2 regions of the Planococcus maritimus genome follow, and region 2 is predicted to be linked to the other one. Evidence: predicted binding sites of a transcription regulator. Region 2 holds the regulator's gene; the other holds the start of a gene.

Region 1 (8,222 bases), 210 kb from region 2:
CCAATCGTCAGACGCTCGACGCGCGAAGAGATTGAAGCGCTCCATAAAGCGCGATACCGTGATTATAAACGGACAGCGCATATTACGATCCGAACCGAACATCGCTCATTGCGGCAGATTACCCAGTATGCCGCGTTTCAAGTCAAACGCTTAAAAAACGAATGATTTATAAGTTTTAAACACGAATATTCGTTTTTGAAGCAATAAGGTAAAAAAGATTGCGCTTTCGTCGATTCAATGTTAGGATGTAGTCGAAGTTATACTATTCTGTATAGCGGGATGGACCAATTCAACATTGATTTGGGCGGATGAGTGTACGGGGAGAGAACGCAGCAGCGTCGCCGAAGGAGCAAATGATTCGTCATGAATCTCTCAGGCAAAAAGACTCGTACAGGACGCATCTCTGGAGAACGCTGCTGATACGCAGCTACCGATGAGGAAAGCCGTTATGGTAAACTTTCAGGTGCCAGGACAGAGAATTCCCTTTTTTTAAAAAAGGGGATTTTCTGTCCTTTTTACGTGCTTTGAAAACAGGAGGGAAAAAGATTGGGACAATTGAAGCGAACACCTTTGTTTGACTCGTATGCCCGCTATGGCGGAAAAACGATCGATTTCGGCGGATGGGAATTGCCGGTGCAATTTTCTTCTATCAAAGACGAGCACGAAGCGGTCCGGACAAAAGCCGGATTGTTTGATGTCTCGCATATGGGCGAGATTTTTGTATCGGGCCCAGACAGTCTACCTTATTTGCAGAAACTGCTAACCAATGACGTTTCGAAGCTGCAAGACGGCCAAGCGCAATACACGGCGATGTGCTACGAAGATGGAGGTACTATAGACGATTTGCTTACCTATAAACTTGGCGATGATCGCTACTTGCTGGTAGTCAATGCATCGAACATCGACAAGGATTTCAATTGGATGCAAGAGCAACTTGAAGGCCAAGTCGAACTTGACAATGCATCCGAGCGATTCGGCCTGCTCGCGCTCCAAGGGCCGCTTGCCGAAAATGTGTTAAGCCAATTAACGGAAGAAGAGTTATCGTCCATCCGCCCGTTCCGCTTTAAAGAGCGCGTGGAAGTGGCAGGCCAAGAAGTATTGGTCTCACGCACAGGCTATACGGGTGAAGATGGTTTTGAAATTTACGGAAGCCCTGAAGCTGTTACTATTTTGTGGGATCGGATCCTTGAAGCAGGTGAGTCAACAGGTATCGTACCGGCAGGGTTAGGCGCCCGCGATACACTGCGCTTTGAAGCGGGTCTTGCGCTGTACGGGCAAGAGTTGTCTAAAGACATTACACCACTAGAAGCGGGAATCGGTTTTGCGGTCAAACTGAAAAAAGATGCAGATTTTATCGGGAAACAGGCTTTGGTGGACCAAAAAGAAGCTGGAGTTCCGCGTAAATCCGTTGGTATTGAAATGATTGATAAGGGAATCCCGCGCCACGGCTACGCTGTTTACAAAGATGACGCCAAAATCGGCGAAGTCACTACCGGCACACAGTCACCGACCTTGAAGAAAAATATCGGGTTGGCTTTGCTCGATGTGGAGCACAACGAGCTCGGCACGGAAGTGGAAGTGGAAATTCGCAACAAGCGCCTGAAAGCACAAATTGTCGCAGCGCCATTTTACAAACGCTCTAAATAATCCGACTAAAGAAGGGGACTGCACATGATGAAACATCGCTATCTACCAATGACTTCCCAAGATGAAAAAGACATGCTCGAGACGATCGGCGTCCAATCGATCGACGAATTGTTTTCAGACATTCCTGAAAAAGTACGTTTTAAAGGCGAATACAACATCAAGCCTGCCAAGTCTGAATCGGCTTTGACAAAAGAATTGGCACAGCTTGCTGGCAAGAATGCAGATTCGGCACGCTACGCTTCTTTTCTAGGCGCAGGCGTTTACGATCATTACAAGCCAATCATTGTTGATCACGTCATTTCCCGTTCTGAATTCTACACAGCCTATACGCCGTACCAACCGGAAATTTCTCAAGGGGAATTGCAAGCCATTTTCGAGTTTCAGACGATGATCGCTGAAATCACCGGCATGGATATCGCAAACTCTTCCATGTATGACGGTGGCACTGCACTTGCGGAAGCCGGCATGCTGGCAGCCGGGCAAACGCGCCGCAAGAAAATCCTTGTCTCCCGTGCCGTCCATCCAGAGTCAAGAGATGTGGTACGGACGTATGCGCTCGGCCAATCAATCGATGTGGTGGAGATTCCGTTGAAAGACGGCCGCACAGACATCGATGCATTAAAAGAGATGGTCGATGAAAACACGGCGACCGTCATGGTCCAATACCCAAACTTTTTCGGCCAAGTAGAGAACTTGAAAGAAATCGAACCAATTGTCCACGAAGCCGGCGCTTTGTTCACGGTGTCATCGAATCCGTTGGCACTTGGTGCACTTACGCCTCCAGGTAAATTCGGTGCTGATATCACGGTAGGCGATGCCCAGCCATTTGGCATTCCTGAAGCGTTTGGCGGCCCCCATTGCGGCTATTTCGCTGTCACACAGAAATTGATGCGAAAAGTTCCAGGACGCCTTGTCGGCGAAACAACAGACGATGAAGGCAGACGTGGCTTCGTGTTGACCTTGCAAGCGCGTGAACAGCATATCCGCCGCGATAAAGCGACGTCGAATATTTGCTCGAACCAAGCTTTGAATGCCCTTGCGGCTTCTGTCGCCATGACCGCGCTTGGCAAGGAAGGCACAAAAGAGATTGCGGTGCAGAATATCGCCAAGACGCAATATATGAAGCAGCAGCTGATGAAATCTGGTCTTAAAATTGCTTTTGCTGGCGCTCACTTTAACGAAATTGCCGTCAAGATTGGTTCATCGGTTAAGGAATTGAATGCAGCCTTGTTTGAAAAAGGCATGATCGGCGGCTATGACCTCGGCTTGAGCTACGATGAACTACAAGGGCATATGCTGATTGCAGTCACTGAACAGCGTTCTAAAGAAGAAATCGACGCGTTTGTACAAGTAATCGATGCATACGTGCGAGAAATGGAGGCTTCCCATGCATAAAGACAACCAGCCACTCATTTTTGAAATGACTAAACAAGGGCGCGTCGGCTATAGCTTGCCGGAACTAGATGTGCCGCAAGTGGATTTGACTGAATTGCTCGGCGAGGAACTGGTTCGCGACGAGTTTGCAGAACTGCCGGAAGTATCGGAACTCGATATCATGCGCCATTACACGGCATTGTCTAAACGCAACCATGGCGTCGATTCTGGATTCTATCCGCTCGGCTCGTGCACGATGAAATACAATCCGAAGATCAATGAATCCGTTGCACGCTTCTCCGGGTTCGCAAATATCCACCCATTACAGGAAGAATCGACTGTTCAAGGGGCAATGGAATTGATGTATGACCTTCAGGAACACTTGAAGGAAATCACCGGCATGGACGAAGTCACGCTTCAACCGGCTGCAGGCGCGCATGGGGAATGGACGGGTCTCATGATGATCCGTGCATTCCATGAGGCAAATGGCGATTTCAACCGTACGAAAGTCATCGTCCCAGACTCCGCTCACGGCACCAACCCGGCTTCTGCGACAGTTGCTGGTTTCGAGACCGTGACCGTGAAGTCAAATGAACACGGACTGGTCGACTTGGAAGACTTGAAACGCGTGGTCGGCGACGATACGGCGGCACTTATGTTAACTAACCCGAATACGCTCGGGTTATTTGAGGAAGATATTCTCGAAATGGCGTCAATTATTCATCAAGTTGGTGGCAAGTTGTACTACGACGGGGCGAACTTAAACGCCGTCATGTCGAAAGCACGCCCTGGCGATATGGGCTTTGACGTCGTCCACTTGAACTTGCATAAAACATTCACTGGCCCTCACGGCGGTGGCGGTCCAGGTTCTGGGCCCGTCGGCGTGAATGCTGACCTCATCCCGTACTTGCCAAAACCGATCCTTATCAAGACTGATGAAGGTTTTACTTTCGATTATGACCGTCCTGAATCAATTGGGCGCGTCAAACCATTCTATGGCAACTTCGGCATCAATGTCCGCGCCTATACCTATATCCGCACGATGGGACCAGACGGCTTGAAGAAAGTGACGGAATACGCAGTGTTAAACGCCAATTACATGATGCGCCGTCTTTCGCCTCATTTTGATTTGCCATATGACCGCCATTGCAAGCATGAGTTTGTCTTGAGCGGCCGCCGCCAGAAGAAACTCGGCGTCAGAACGCTCGATATGGCGAAACGCTTGCTCGACTTCGGCTACCATCCGCCAACGATTTACTTCCCACTCAATGTGGAAGAAGGCATGATGATTGAGCCGACCGAGACGGAATCGAAAGAAACGCTCGATGACTTTATCGATGCGATGATTCAGATTGCGCGGGAAGTAGAAGAAAATCCAGAAATTGTCCAAAATGCACCGCATACAACAGTCATCAATAGACTGGATGAAACAAAAGCGGCACGCAAGCCGGTGCTTCGTTACCAAAAAACGGCAGACAACGAATAAGGACGAAAAAAACCCCAGAAGCAGAGCTTCTGGGGTTTTGCTTATTTAGATTTGATCTTGCCTGTCCATTTCTTGAAGCCGCCTTGCAATTGAAACAATTGCTCGTAACCTTTTTTCTTCAAGAACAACGCGACACGTCCGCTCCTCGCTCCGTTTTGATCGTACAGATAAACCGGTTTGTCAGCGCGGATTTCCTTGTAGCGCTGGCGCAATTGCGATTGCGGGATATTGCGTGCCCCGAGAATGTGGCCGGCTGCAAAATCTTTAGGTTCCCGGACATCGATAAGCTGCGCTTTACGATAGCCTTGGATAAATTCTTCCTGGTTCAAATCGGTGACCGCTTTGCGGATGCGCAGGAAGGAAACGACCGCAAATATGAGGATGGCAATGACGACACCCAATGTGATATACAATAATTCCACTGTTCTTGCCCCTTTCTATACTTTCTCATTATAAGAGATAAGGTGACGGATATTCAATGGCTATGTTACAGTAATCTGGGCAAATCAGAGACAATCTTGTGAAGCTTGTGCACTGAAAGCTTGCCATTGCAGGCACTTTCACTTGTCAAGTGCCTGCAACGGGAAAATCAATCGATTTTTGCGCTGCATTATGCGAACATACGTGTCTTTTGTCTCATTTTAACGAGAGTCAAAACGCCGAAACCTTGCCGTTACTCGCTTGTTCGGCCGCTGACATTTTCCATCAGAAAAATGTTATTGCGACTGAGTTTCAATATATAGTATCATGGGAATTGTAATAATACTATATATAGTGTTAACTCCATATAATACAAAGGAGGATTTGTCAAATGGTTTCCGCCACACAATCCGAATATACATTAAACGTCGAGTCCCTGAACAAAGACATTGAATCGTTCCCGCAAGTCCACGCGGTAACAAAAGATATGAAGCAAACCCATAAAGGCGTGTCGCGCCTAGTCATGATCGACCGGTATTCCTTCAAGGATACTAGCAAAAGCACATTAAAGCCGGGTGATTTTGTCGTCTTAACAGTCAAAGAAGACCCGAAATTTCCAGCACGTGGCCTCGGCTACATTGTCTCGATCGACGAAGCGGCGAACAAAGCGCGCGTGTGGATCGAAGAAGATTACCGCAGCGCTATCGACAACCCGGCTGAAGTCGAGCAAGGCATCGTCAATCGGCCAATTGATGTCATCGAAAAGCCGCTTGAAGTATTTTATGAGCAAATCGCTAAACGCAATGCCACCGGGCTTTCGGCAGTCGAGAAAACGCCTGAGAAACAAAGCGAATGGTTCACAAGATTTTACGAGCAATTGGTCAACTTGAACTTTGTTCCTGCGGGCCGTGTGCTTTACGGAGCAGGCGCAGATACAGACGTTACGTATTTCAACTGCTACGTCATGCCATTTGTTGCCGATTCGCGCGAAGGCATCTCAGACCACCGCAAGCAAGTCATGGAAATCATGAGCCGCGGGGGCGGTGTTGGTACGAATGGATCGACACTACGCCCACGCAACACGCTCGCTCGCGGAGTCAACGGCAAATCGTCTGGTTCCGTTTCTTGGCTTGATGACATTGCGAAACTAACGCATCTTGTCGAACAAGGCGGTTCACGCCGCGGGGCACAGATGATCATGCTTGCTGACTGGCATCCGGATATTGCTGAATTCATCATTTCCAAAATGCAGAATCCGCGCATCTTGCGCTATTTGATCGAAAACACAGAAGACGAAACGATCAAACGCCTGGCAAATGACAAATTGAAGTTCAAGCCCTTGACCGAGCAGGAAGAAGCGATGTATCAAGGCTTGCTTAACTACAGAACAATTCCAGGCATGGGCGGGTTCAATGAAAAAATCATGCGCGATGCCGAAACGAAATTGCGCGACGGGGGCACATATGCTGTCCATAATGAAGAATTTTTGACGGGCGCCAATATTTCCGTCACCTTAACGAAAGACTTCATGGAAGCGGTCGAAAAAGACGAAGATTTCGAGTTGCGCTTCCCGGCAGTCGAATCATATTCCAAAGAAGAGATGGCCGTCTATAACGAAGAATGGCCTAAAATTGGCGATGTGCGCGAATGGGAAAAACTCGGTCATCAAGTCCGCACATACCGTGTGATCAAAGCGCGTGAGCTTTGGAACTTGATCAATGTATGTGCAACTTACTCCGCAGAACCTGGCATCTTCTTTATCGATAACGCCAATGAAAAAACAAACGCCACCGCATACGGCCAAAAAGTCGTAGCAACGAACCCGTGCGGCGAACAACCATTGGCTCCTTATTCTGTCTGCAACTTGGCAGCCGTTAACTTGGCGCGCTTTGCGGATCCAAAAACGAAGCAAGTCGATTTTGAAGCATTGAAAGAAACGGTTCGCGTCGGCGTTCGCATGCAGGATAACGTCATCGACGCAACACCATACTTCTTAGAAGACAATCGGATCCAAGCACTAGGCGAACGCCGTGTTGGCCTTGGTGTTATGGGCCTTGCTGATTTGCTCATCTACTCGGACCGCGAATACGGTTCTCCAGAAGGCAACGAGCTGGTTGATGAAATCTTCAAGACGATTGCTGTCGCAGCGTACGAAGCCTCGACAGAGCTTGCTGAAGAACGAGGAAGCTTCCCATTCCTTACTGGTGAAACAGACGCTGAAACGGAAAAATTGCGCCGCGCCTTTACGGAAACGGGCTTTATGCAAGGCATGCCAGAAGAAATCCGCCAAGCAGTGCTTGATAAAGGGATTCGCAACTCTCACTTGTTGACAGTTGCGCCAACCGGTTCGACTGGCACAATGGTCGGTGTTTCGACCGGTCTTGAACCGTACTATTCCTTCACGTATTACCGCAGCGGCCGCCTCGGAAAATTCATTGAAGTGAAAGCGGACATTGTTCGTGAATACTTGAAAAATAACCCGGACGCGGATGAAGACAACTTGCCGCAAGCGTTCATTACATCCATGGACTTGGCGCCGGAAGCGCATGCCGACGTGCAATGCATCATCCAGCGCTGGATCGATTCCTCGATCTCGAAAACGGTCAATGCCCCGAAAGGCTATACCGTCGAACAAGTAGAAGGTGTCTATGAACGACTCTATAAAGGCGGTGCCAAAGGCGGAACGGTCTATGTCGATGGAAGCCGTGATTCCCAGGTACTGACCTTGAAGGCAGAAGATAATACTTTTGAAGAAGAGCATACCGAAGAAGATACGGGCAAACGCCCTGTTGTCTTGATCGACACGATTCAGGACTTGCGTTCAACGAATGTCACGATCGGTTCGGAAGTTGGCGATACGTGCCCGGTCTGCCGCAAAGGGACCGTCGAAGAAATGGGCGGATGCAATACCTGCACCAATTGTGCGGCCCAATTGAAATGCGGCCTGTAATACAAAACTTCAAATAGCCGGAGTAATATTCTCCAGTGAAAAAAGCGGAAGCCAAAATAGGCTTCCGCTTTTTCAGAGTGTTGAAGAAGTCCAAAATTTGCTCTCATTTATGAAAAAGAAAACCTTTTTCTATATCCAACTATTAATAAGCTTTCTAAGTATTTGGAGAAGCGGTCGCTCGACTCCGGTGGGACCAGCGGGTTTGAGATACCCCGCAGGGAATGAATGAGCGAAGCTTGACTGAGTTCATCCATTTGCGAGGCTTGAGCATAGCGAAAGTGGAGCAAGCCGAGGAGGCTCGATTCCCGCCCCACGGAAAGCGAGCGATAAGCTTCGGAAAATACG
Region 2 (8,222 bases):
TGAACCATTCAGGCAGCTTTTCTTCGCGGATCGGTTTCCGGCCGGAAGATGCCGATTTCTTAGGCGTGGCGCCTGATTCGTTTTTCCATTTCATGTACTGCGTATGCTCGATGCGTGCAAATTCCATCGCCTGTTTAGCTGTCGTGACATTTTTTCTGAGCCAATGCGATGCAATTTTTTCTACATACGCTTTTGTCAGTTTCATATCTGTCCGCAATAAGACGTATTGAAGCAATACATTGACGACAGCCGGCTCCATGCCATGCTGTGTCACGAGCTGGTTCGCCAATTGCACATCGGCCGGCAGCGGCTCTTTGCCATTCGCAATATCGCGCAACACTTGGAGCGGCGATGCCGATTCCAAATAAGCAATCAATTCGTCTTCTTTATTGATCGGCGCTTGTTGCGAGTCCAGCTTTTGCTCCTGCACTTTTGGCTCTGCCTTTTTGATTGGCTCAAGTTTCGGTGCAGTCGTCGTTACGGTCATTTTATAATAGTCCGAAGCGGCTTTACGCAGCCCGTCCTCATCAATCCGGTAGTCATCTTCAATCGCCAACAACACCACTTTTTGCATTTCCAAGGGCCCGAACCCATAAAGGAAAGACAATTTGGCGATAAAATGACGGATGCCAGGCGTTAATACACGCTTTGGCACGAGTTGTTCGGATAAGCCTTGGCGCAGCAGTGCGAAATCGAAATCCTGCTCCATTTCGTATTCCCCATCTGTTCGTGCCTCTAACTCTTTTTGATCTGCAGGATAGCCAGACTTTGCATGCACGGGTTGAAAAATATCCGTGAAGGTCCTAGATACTTCTTCGTATCCTTCGGCAATCGGTGCTTGAATGACAAATCGGTCGCGAACACGGCGATAAGAAGATTCCCCTATTTTACTGAACAGGAACATCGACAGGAGCGGATCTGCAAAAAAAGTTTTGGGATCGAGCGGTGGGCATAGCTCATAAATAAAGGAGCGGTCATCTCCGTCTTTTCGGTAAGTTTTTAACAAACCGATAGCTTCAAGCTGAATACGCGATTCAAAAATCACCTTGGCTGGTTTCCCAAGCGTATTCATCAGATTGTAATGTGTGGAATCGGCGGTGTGCATTTCTCCATCCGCCCACAACGTCAAATAAAGTGAGATTGCCTCCGAACCGATCATTGGCTGATAGAGCAGTGTTAACAATTGACGGTCATAATTGGAAAACGGGTACGGCATGCGAATTCGGTATAAGTCAGCGGCCTGCAGTTCTTTGTATATCGTCATTTCGTCACCGCCTTATTTGCTGTCCTTGTCGCCAGGATTGCGGTCAAGCAGATCCTTCAGCTCGTCGATGAAGACTGTGATGTCTTTAAACTGGCGATAGACCGAAGCGAAGCGGACATAGGCGACTTCGTCGATGTCCGCTAAACGGTTCATGACCAATTCTCCAACTTCTTCTGATTTCACTTCAGGGTTGCCGCTCCGGCGAAGTTCTTTTTCGATATCGAAAACGACGCCTTCAAGCACATCGAGGGAGACAGGGCGTTTTTCACAAGCACGGATTAAACCGCGCAATACTTTTTCGCGGCTGAACTCTTCACGGGAGCCATCTTTCTTTACAACGATCAGCGGCATTTCCTCCACTTTCTCAAATGTGGTGAAGCGGTAACCGCACGCTTCGCATTCACGGCGCCTACGGATTGATTTCATTTCATCTATTGGCCGCGAATCTACAACGCGGGTGCCGTTATGCTGGCAAGCTGGACATTTCATGGTAGACATCTCCCCGATAATTCTCTTTCTAGTAGTAACAGTATAACAAAAATATTCTCTATACATTAGAAAAAGCAGAGGAATTTCTCCTCTGCTTGTGTTTTGCCTTATTAGCGGTCCATTACACCGTCAGTGATACTTTTGTCGCTCCGGCGCCGACTGGTCCCATGCCGCGTGGCACTTCCGTTACTTCGCTCTGTTTTGAGTTCAAAGCTTGCGCGATGTAATCTGCTGCAATGGTCGGATCGAGATCTCCACAAGTATAGACATCTACACTTGCATATCCGTGTTCCGGGAAGCTGTGGATAGTCAGGTGTGATTCCGAAATGATGACTACGCCGCTGACACCCTGTGGTGCAAATTTATGAAAAGCGACTTCGCGGATTTCCGCACCTGATTTGAGTGCTGCATCAACAAAAGTCTTTTCGATATAGTCCATATCGTTTAATTTGTCAAAATCACACTGCCAAAGTTCTGCGATTACGTGACGTCCCATAGTTTCCATGGTTCGTTTCCCCCTTTGATAACATTTTGTTTTTGCGCAAAATATTCAAAGTTGACTACCACGGGGGAAAGTTAGTCCAGAGAGGTCCTAACCCTTTAAGCAGCCATAAGAATAATAATATACGCTCCTAATTCCTTGCTCTTCAAGTAAATAGAAATTGAGAAGTGGCAGCCATTTTTGGCTACGATTCATAGTATATGATGAATGTTTTCGAATTGCAATAAATAAATGCGCCAGCGGGCATTTTTTTTCGTAATAATGAAAAAAAGATTCCGCTTTTCTAATAAGAAGAAAAGCGGAATCTTTTTGCATTATTTTGAAGTGACCGCCATAGAATTGGCTACTTTTTTCATCAAGTCGACAACGCGGGCAGAATAGCCCCATTCGTTGTCGTACCATGCAAGCACTTTCACTTTACGGTCTCCCATAACAATGGTCGTCAAACCATCGACGATTGCAGAACTCGGGTTGGTGTTGAAGTCGATCGATACAAGCGGTTCCATCGTCAAATCAAGAATGCCCGAAAGTGCGCCTTCTGACGCTTCCGTGAATGCACGATTGACGTCTTCAATCGTCACATCCTGCTGGACATCAACCACGAGGTCCACAAGGGACACGTTAGGTGTCGGCACACGAAGCGCTAAACCATGTAATTTGCCTTCGAGTTCAGGCAAAACCAAAGATAAGGCTTTGGCAGCCCCCGTTGAGGTCGGGATAATCGATTGTGCACATGCACGGGCGCGACGCAGATCCTTGTGCGGGTTGTCGAGGTTTTTTTGGTCATTCGTGTACGCATGAACAGTTGTCATCAAACCATTTTCAATGCCGAACGCATCATTCAGCACTTTAGCGACAGGTGCCAAGCAATTGGTTGTACAACTGGCATTCGAGATGATGTGATGTTTTTCCACATCCAATTTGTCATCATTAACACCCATGACAATTGTGATGTCTTCATTTTTACCAGGTGCAGTCAAGATGACTTTTTTCGCCCCTGCATCCAAATGAAGCGCAGCTTGGTCACGTGAGTTGAACTTGCCGGTCGCTTCAATGACAATATCGACGCCCATTTCTCCCCATGGAAGTTTCAACGGATCGCGTTCACTGACCAATTGTATGCGCTTACCATTTACAACTAACACATTCCCTTCTGCTCTTACATCACCAGAGAAAGTACCATGGTTTGTGTCATACTTAATCAAATGGGCAAGTGTTTCTGCCGGATAACTGGCATTGACCGCCGAAATTGTCACGTCATCCATTAACACTGCTTGTCTGAAAACCATACGGCCGATGCGGCCAAACCCGTTAATTGCAATCGAAACTGTCATGTATTTGTCCCCCAATTAAATAAGTCATACTTATATTTTCAATTCGTTATATAGTATAACACATTATTCATTTTAGAGAACCTGGAAACAAAAGAAAGCGCATACTTTTTTATAATATTGTCTGCCACCTATCTAATATGCGCATTAATTGGCGTTTAGTGTCGGCGATTGATCCGTTGTTGTCGAGCACTTCATCTGCTCCTTCTTCTTTGACACTCATCGGTAATTGGGAAGCGATGCGCGCTTTTGCTTCTTGCTCGGTCAAGCCATTGCGTTCCATCAACCGTTTTAATTGCTCTTGTTCCGAAACGCTGACGACCAATATTTTATCGACCATATGCTGTAATTTGCTTTCAAATAGCAGCGGAATGTCCATGATAACGGTTTCATTTCCCGCCTCAAGAAAAACCTGCCGTTGTCTGAGCATTTCCCGGCGTATAGCCGGGTGGATAATGTCATTTAATTTTTTTCGGCTAGCCGGATCGTTGAAAATAATCGCGCCCACTCGCTCGCGGTCCATTGAACCATCAGCTCGGATGACTTCTGGGCCAAATACTTCTTCGATGCTCTTTAATGTTTGAGTTCCCGGTTCGACAACTTGTCTGGCGACCAAATCCGCGTCTACAACCGGATACCCCAGTTCTTGGAGCATTTGCGAGACGGTGCTTTTACCGCTCGCGATGCTGCCGGTCAATCCAATAATCATTTGCTTTCCTCATTTCTGGCAAGACGGGCAATAGACAGAGGCCCGCCCTGCAATTTTCACTGTTTTTGTTTCTGTTCCACAAAATGAGCACGCTTTTTTGCCATACATTCCAAAGCGATTCTGCATGCTGCCCGATTCGCCGTTGATGTTGCGGTAATCGGAAATTGTGCTGCCGCCTGCATCGATACTTTCAAGTAAAATCGTGGCTATTGCTTGGAATAGTTCGACTTTCCGCTTACGGCTGATCCGACTCGCTGCGCGTTTCGGGTGAATTCTCATCCGAAACAACGCTTCTGTTGCGTAGATATTTCCGCATCCTGAGATGACCGTACCGTCCATGATGACTTCTTTGATTGGCTTGTTGCGGAACTTCGGACTTTCCGCCTGCTGCAAAAACCACTCTAGTGCTTCATCGACAAAAGGTTCAGGCGCCATCAACAATAAGGGAGGGAAATCCGCTTCTGTTTCCAGCACACGCATTTCCCCAAATCTCCGGATGTCTGAGAATGCCAGTAAATTGCCGTCATCAAGCGTCAGTACTACATGAACGTGTCGCCTGAACTTGTCTTCTGGAATGGACAGCAGGCTATCGACGAAAAACCATGCCCCCGACATGCCCAGATGATTAACGAGCAAAAATTCCTGCTCACTTTTCAAGGTCATATAAATATATTTGCTTCGTCGTTCGACAGCGAGTATTTGGGCACCAGTTAAGCGTTCTTGAAAGCTATCTGCTCCGATTCGCTTTAAGATTGCTTCTTTTCCCAAGTGTTTCGATTTTCGGATCGTCTCGGACACATCAACAGAGACGATGCGTTTGCCGATCGATACGGGGCGGATTTGCCGGACCACCCCTTCTACTTCCGGAAGTTCCGGCATCTTACATTCCTCCTTATTTCGTATCGTACCAAGTATCTCCTGTGGCAATATCCACTTTCAGAGGCACGTTGAGCTTAACCGCTGACTCCATTACTTCTGGAACCAATGCCATCAACTTCTCCAATTCTTCTGCAGGTGCTTCAAAGATTAACTCATCGTGCACTTGCAGAATCATTTTCGATTGAAGCCCTTCACGTTCAAGTGCCGTATCCATCTCAATCATTGCTTGTTTAATGACATCGGCTGCACTTCCTTGAATCGGCGTATTCATCGCCGTCCGTTCCGCAAAGCTGCGCAAATTGAAATTCGAGCTATTGATGTCCGGTAAATAGCGGCGGCGGTTCATCAAGGTCGTGACGAATCCGTCTTTTTTCGCTTGTTCGACGATTGATGTCATATAGCCTTGGACTCCTGGAAAACTGGCCAAATACTGTTCGATAAATTCAGCCGCTTCTTTTCGCGTGATGTTCAAGTTTTGCGACAAGCCGTAGTCACTAATTCCGTAGACAATGCCAAAGTTGACCGCTTTGGCAGCGCGGCGCATATCCGAAGTCACGTCTTCAAGCGCTACATTGAACACGTCGCTAGCCGTTTTGGTATGAATATCCATATCTGATTGGAATGCTTCAATCAAACTTTCGTCTTTCGACATATGGGCGAGCACACGCAATTCAATCTGTGAATAATCTGCCGCAACCATGACCCACCCCGGTTGTGATGGGACGAAGGCTTTGCGGATTTTGCGGCCTTCATCAAGGCGTACCGGGATGTTCTGCAAGTTCGGGTTTGTGGAACTGAGCCTGCCAGTCGTCGTTAAGGCTTGCTGGAAACGCGTATGAACTTTGCCATCCTCGTGAATCTCTTTCAGTAACCCTTCGATATACGTTGACAATAATTTTCCAAGCTGTCGATACATAAGAATGTGATGAATGATTTCGTGCTTGCCTTCCAATTTTTCGAGCACATCTGCAGCCGTCGAATAGCCGGTTTTGGTCTTTTTGATCGCTGGTAAGCCAAGCTGCTCGAATAGGATAACTCCTAGTTGCTTCGGTGAATTGATATTAAATTCCTGTCCGGCAAGTGCGTAAATCTCTTGCTCGATCATGCCGAGTTTACGTTTCAATTCTACCCCCATGTCTGCCAATTGTTCACGATCCACTTTGACGCCAAGCGATTCCATTTGGCCGAGCACTTTCGCAAGTGGCAGCTCCAATTTATCATACAAGTCAAATTGCTCGTTTTCTTCTAATTTGTCAACAACCACAGGCCGCACGTTGAAAATGGCTCTCGCTTTTCTAGCCATATGCTCATTCAAATCCTCAGCTTCAGGAACTTTTTTCTTTGCGCCTTTGCCGTAGACTTGCTCGTTAGTCGACACGTCCGAATAACCGTATTCCCGGACGATATCCGAAAGGTCGGTATACTTTAGTGACGGATTGACGATATAAGCCCCGAGCATCAAGTCGAAGTCCACTCCATCGATTTTTATGCCCTTTCTAAGAAACGCCGCAGTGGCCGCTTTTGAATCCGACATATACTTAGCCGCGGATGGATCTTCTAGCCAAGTTTTGAATTCGTCGGATTGCTCCGCCACTTCCATCGGGATAACATATGTTGCTGTTTCAGATGCCAAAGAGACGCCCAGTAAATCGCAGCTGTGATAGTGCTCATCATATAGCTCTAAATGGACCGCCATGCCGTCTTCAAGCAAGCTCTTATCGACCCTTTCAAGCACTTCGAAATGCAGTTCTTTCTTCTCGGTTTCCTCCGCCGTATAATCTAGTTTTTCCAATAAAGATTTAAACCCAAGTTCATTCCAGATACGCACCAATTCGTCTTGGTCGGGTCCTGTGTAATCGAGTTCGCCGATCGACACTTCGACCGGCGCTTGTCGTTCGATCGTGGCTAGTTTTTTGGACAAATGCGCAAGCTCTTCGTTTTCCACAAGCTTTTCCTTCATCTTGCCCTTTTGTTCTTCTATCGCTTCGTACACGCCTTCTACTGAGCCATGTTTTGCGAGCAGCTTCAAAGCTGTCTTTTCACCGACGCCAGGAACTCCCGGAATATTATCGGAGGAATCACCCATCAAACCTTTCATATCAATGATCTGCAGCGGGCTCAGGCCGTATTTCTCTTGGATATGTTCCACGGTGTATTTCTCGATATCGGTGATGCCTTTACGGGTGATATAGACAACGGTCGAATCAGAGGCAAGCTGGGTTAAATCCTTGTCTCCTGATACGACAACGACTTGGTCACCTGCTTGTTCAGCCTGCAGGCTCAGCGTGCCGATAATATCGTCCGCCTCGTAATTATTGAGTTCGTATTGTTTGATTTGGTATGCGGAAAGCAGCTGGCGCAAATAGGGAAACTGCTCGGACAGTTCCGGCGGAGTCTTTTGCCGCCCGCCTTTATATTCTGAATAGGCTTCGTTGCGGAAAGTCGTTTTCCCGGCGTCGAACGCCACCATCATATGTGTCGGCTTTTCTTCCTCCAATAGCTTCTGCAGCATTGTCGTGAATCCGTAAACTGCATTCGTATGTACACCGTTGTCATTAGTCAGTAGTGGCAGCGCGAAAAAAGCGCGGTATGCCAAGCTGTTGCCGTCGAGCAATAAGATTTTCTTTGACATAAAATTACCCCTTTCCATAAAAAAAGCCGTCATTCCCTTTATTTTACCACGCAGGCAAATAGAAGAGAAATGACGGCTCACTAGCTATTCAAGATTTCCGGATAACAATCTTGCGTAAGGCGAATCTGACGGCATGATGATGACCGTATCTTCACCGACCGTTTTCGAATACGATTCGAGTGAACGGTATAACTCATAAAACTCAGGATCTTTCGAGAACGATTCATTGTAAATCTGTGCGGCTTCCGCTTCCCCATCTGCTTGAATCAAGGCCGCCTCTTTCTTCGCTGTCGCAATGACCTCCTGCGCTTCACGGTCGGCTTGAGCTTCGATTTCACGCTTGCGTGCGTCGCCTTGCGACAGGTAATCCTGCGCAGTTGAATCGCGTTCTGAGATCATGCGCGTAAATACCGCCT

Evidence for each region. The regulator NrdR, encoded in region 2, represses ribonucleotide reductase genes. The targets are predictions, from matches to a motif close to AACACNATATATNGTGTT.
Region 1: BBI11_RS07660 (vitamin B12-dependent ribonucleotide reductase) is a predicted target of NrdR. The motif match lies at 5,269-5,286, and genes of this name have one in related genera.

What each region holds. Positions count from the first base shown of each region.
Region 1 covers NZ_CP016538.2:1,517,115-1,525,336, forward strand. Annotated here, with positions in the region: gene BBI11_RS07635 (shikimate kinase) at 1-165, shown strand, start outside; glycine riboswitch at 309-398, shown strand; gene gcvT (glycine cleavage system aminomethyltransferase GcvT) at 547-1,647, shown strand; gene gcvPA (aminomethyl-transferring glycine dehydrogenase subunit GcvPA) at 1,675-3,042, shown strand; gene gcvPB (aminomethyl-transferring glycine dehydrogenase subunit GcvPB) at 3,035-4,507, shown strand; gene BBI11_RS07655 (rhodanese-like domain-containing protein) at 4,549-4,929, opposite strand; gene BBI11_RS07660 (vitamin B12-dependent ribonucleotide reductase) at 5,319-7,877, shown strand.
Region 2 covers NZ_CP016538.2:1,311,507-1,319,728, reverse strand. Annotated here, with positions in the region: gene BBI11_RS06645 (replication initiation and membrane attachment family protein) at 1-1,264, opposite strand, end outside; gene nrdR (transcriptional regulator NrdR) at 1,277-1,753, opposite strand; gene speD (adenosylmethionine decarboxylase) at 1,875-2,258, opposite strand; gene BBI11_RS06630 (glyceraldehyde-3-phosphate dehydrogenase) at 2,570-3,589, opposite strand; gene coaE (dephospho-CoA kinase) at 3,699-4,295, opposite strand; gene mutM (bifunctional DNA-formamidopyrimidine glycosylase/DNA-(apurinic or apyrimidinic site) lyase) at 4,305-5,174, opposite strand; gene polA (DNA polymerase I) at 5,188-7,806, opposite strand; gene hflC (protease modulator HflC) at 7,891-8,222, opposite strand, start outside.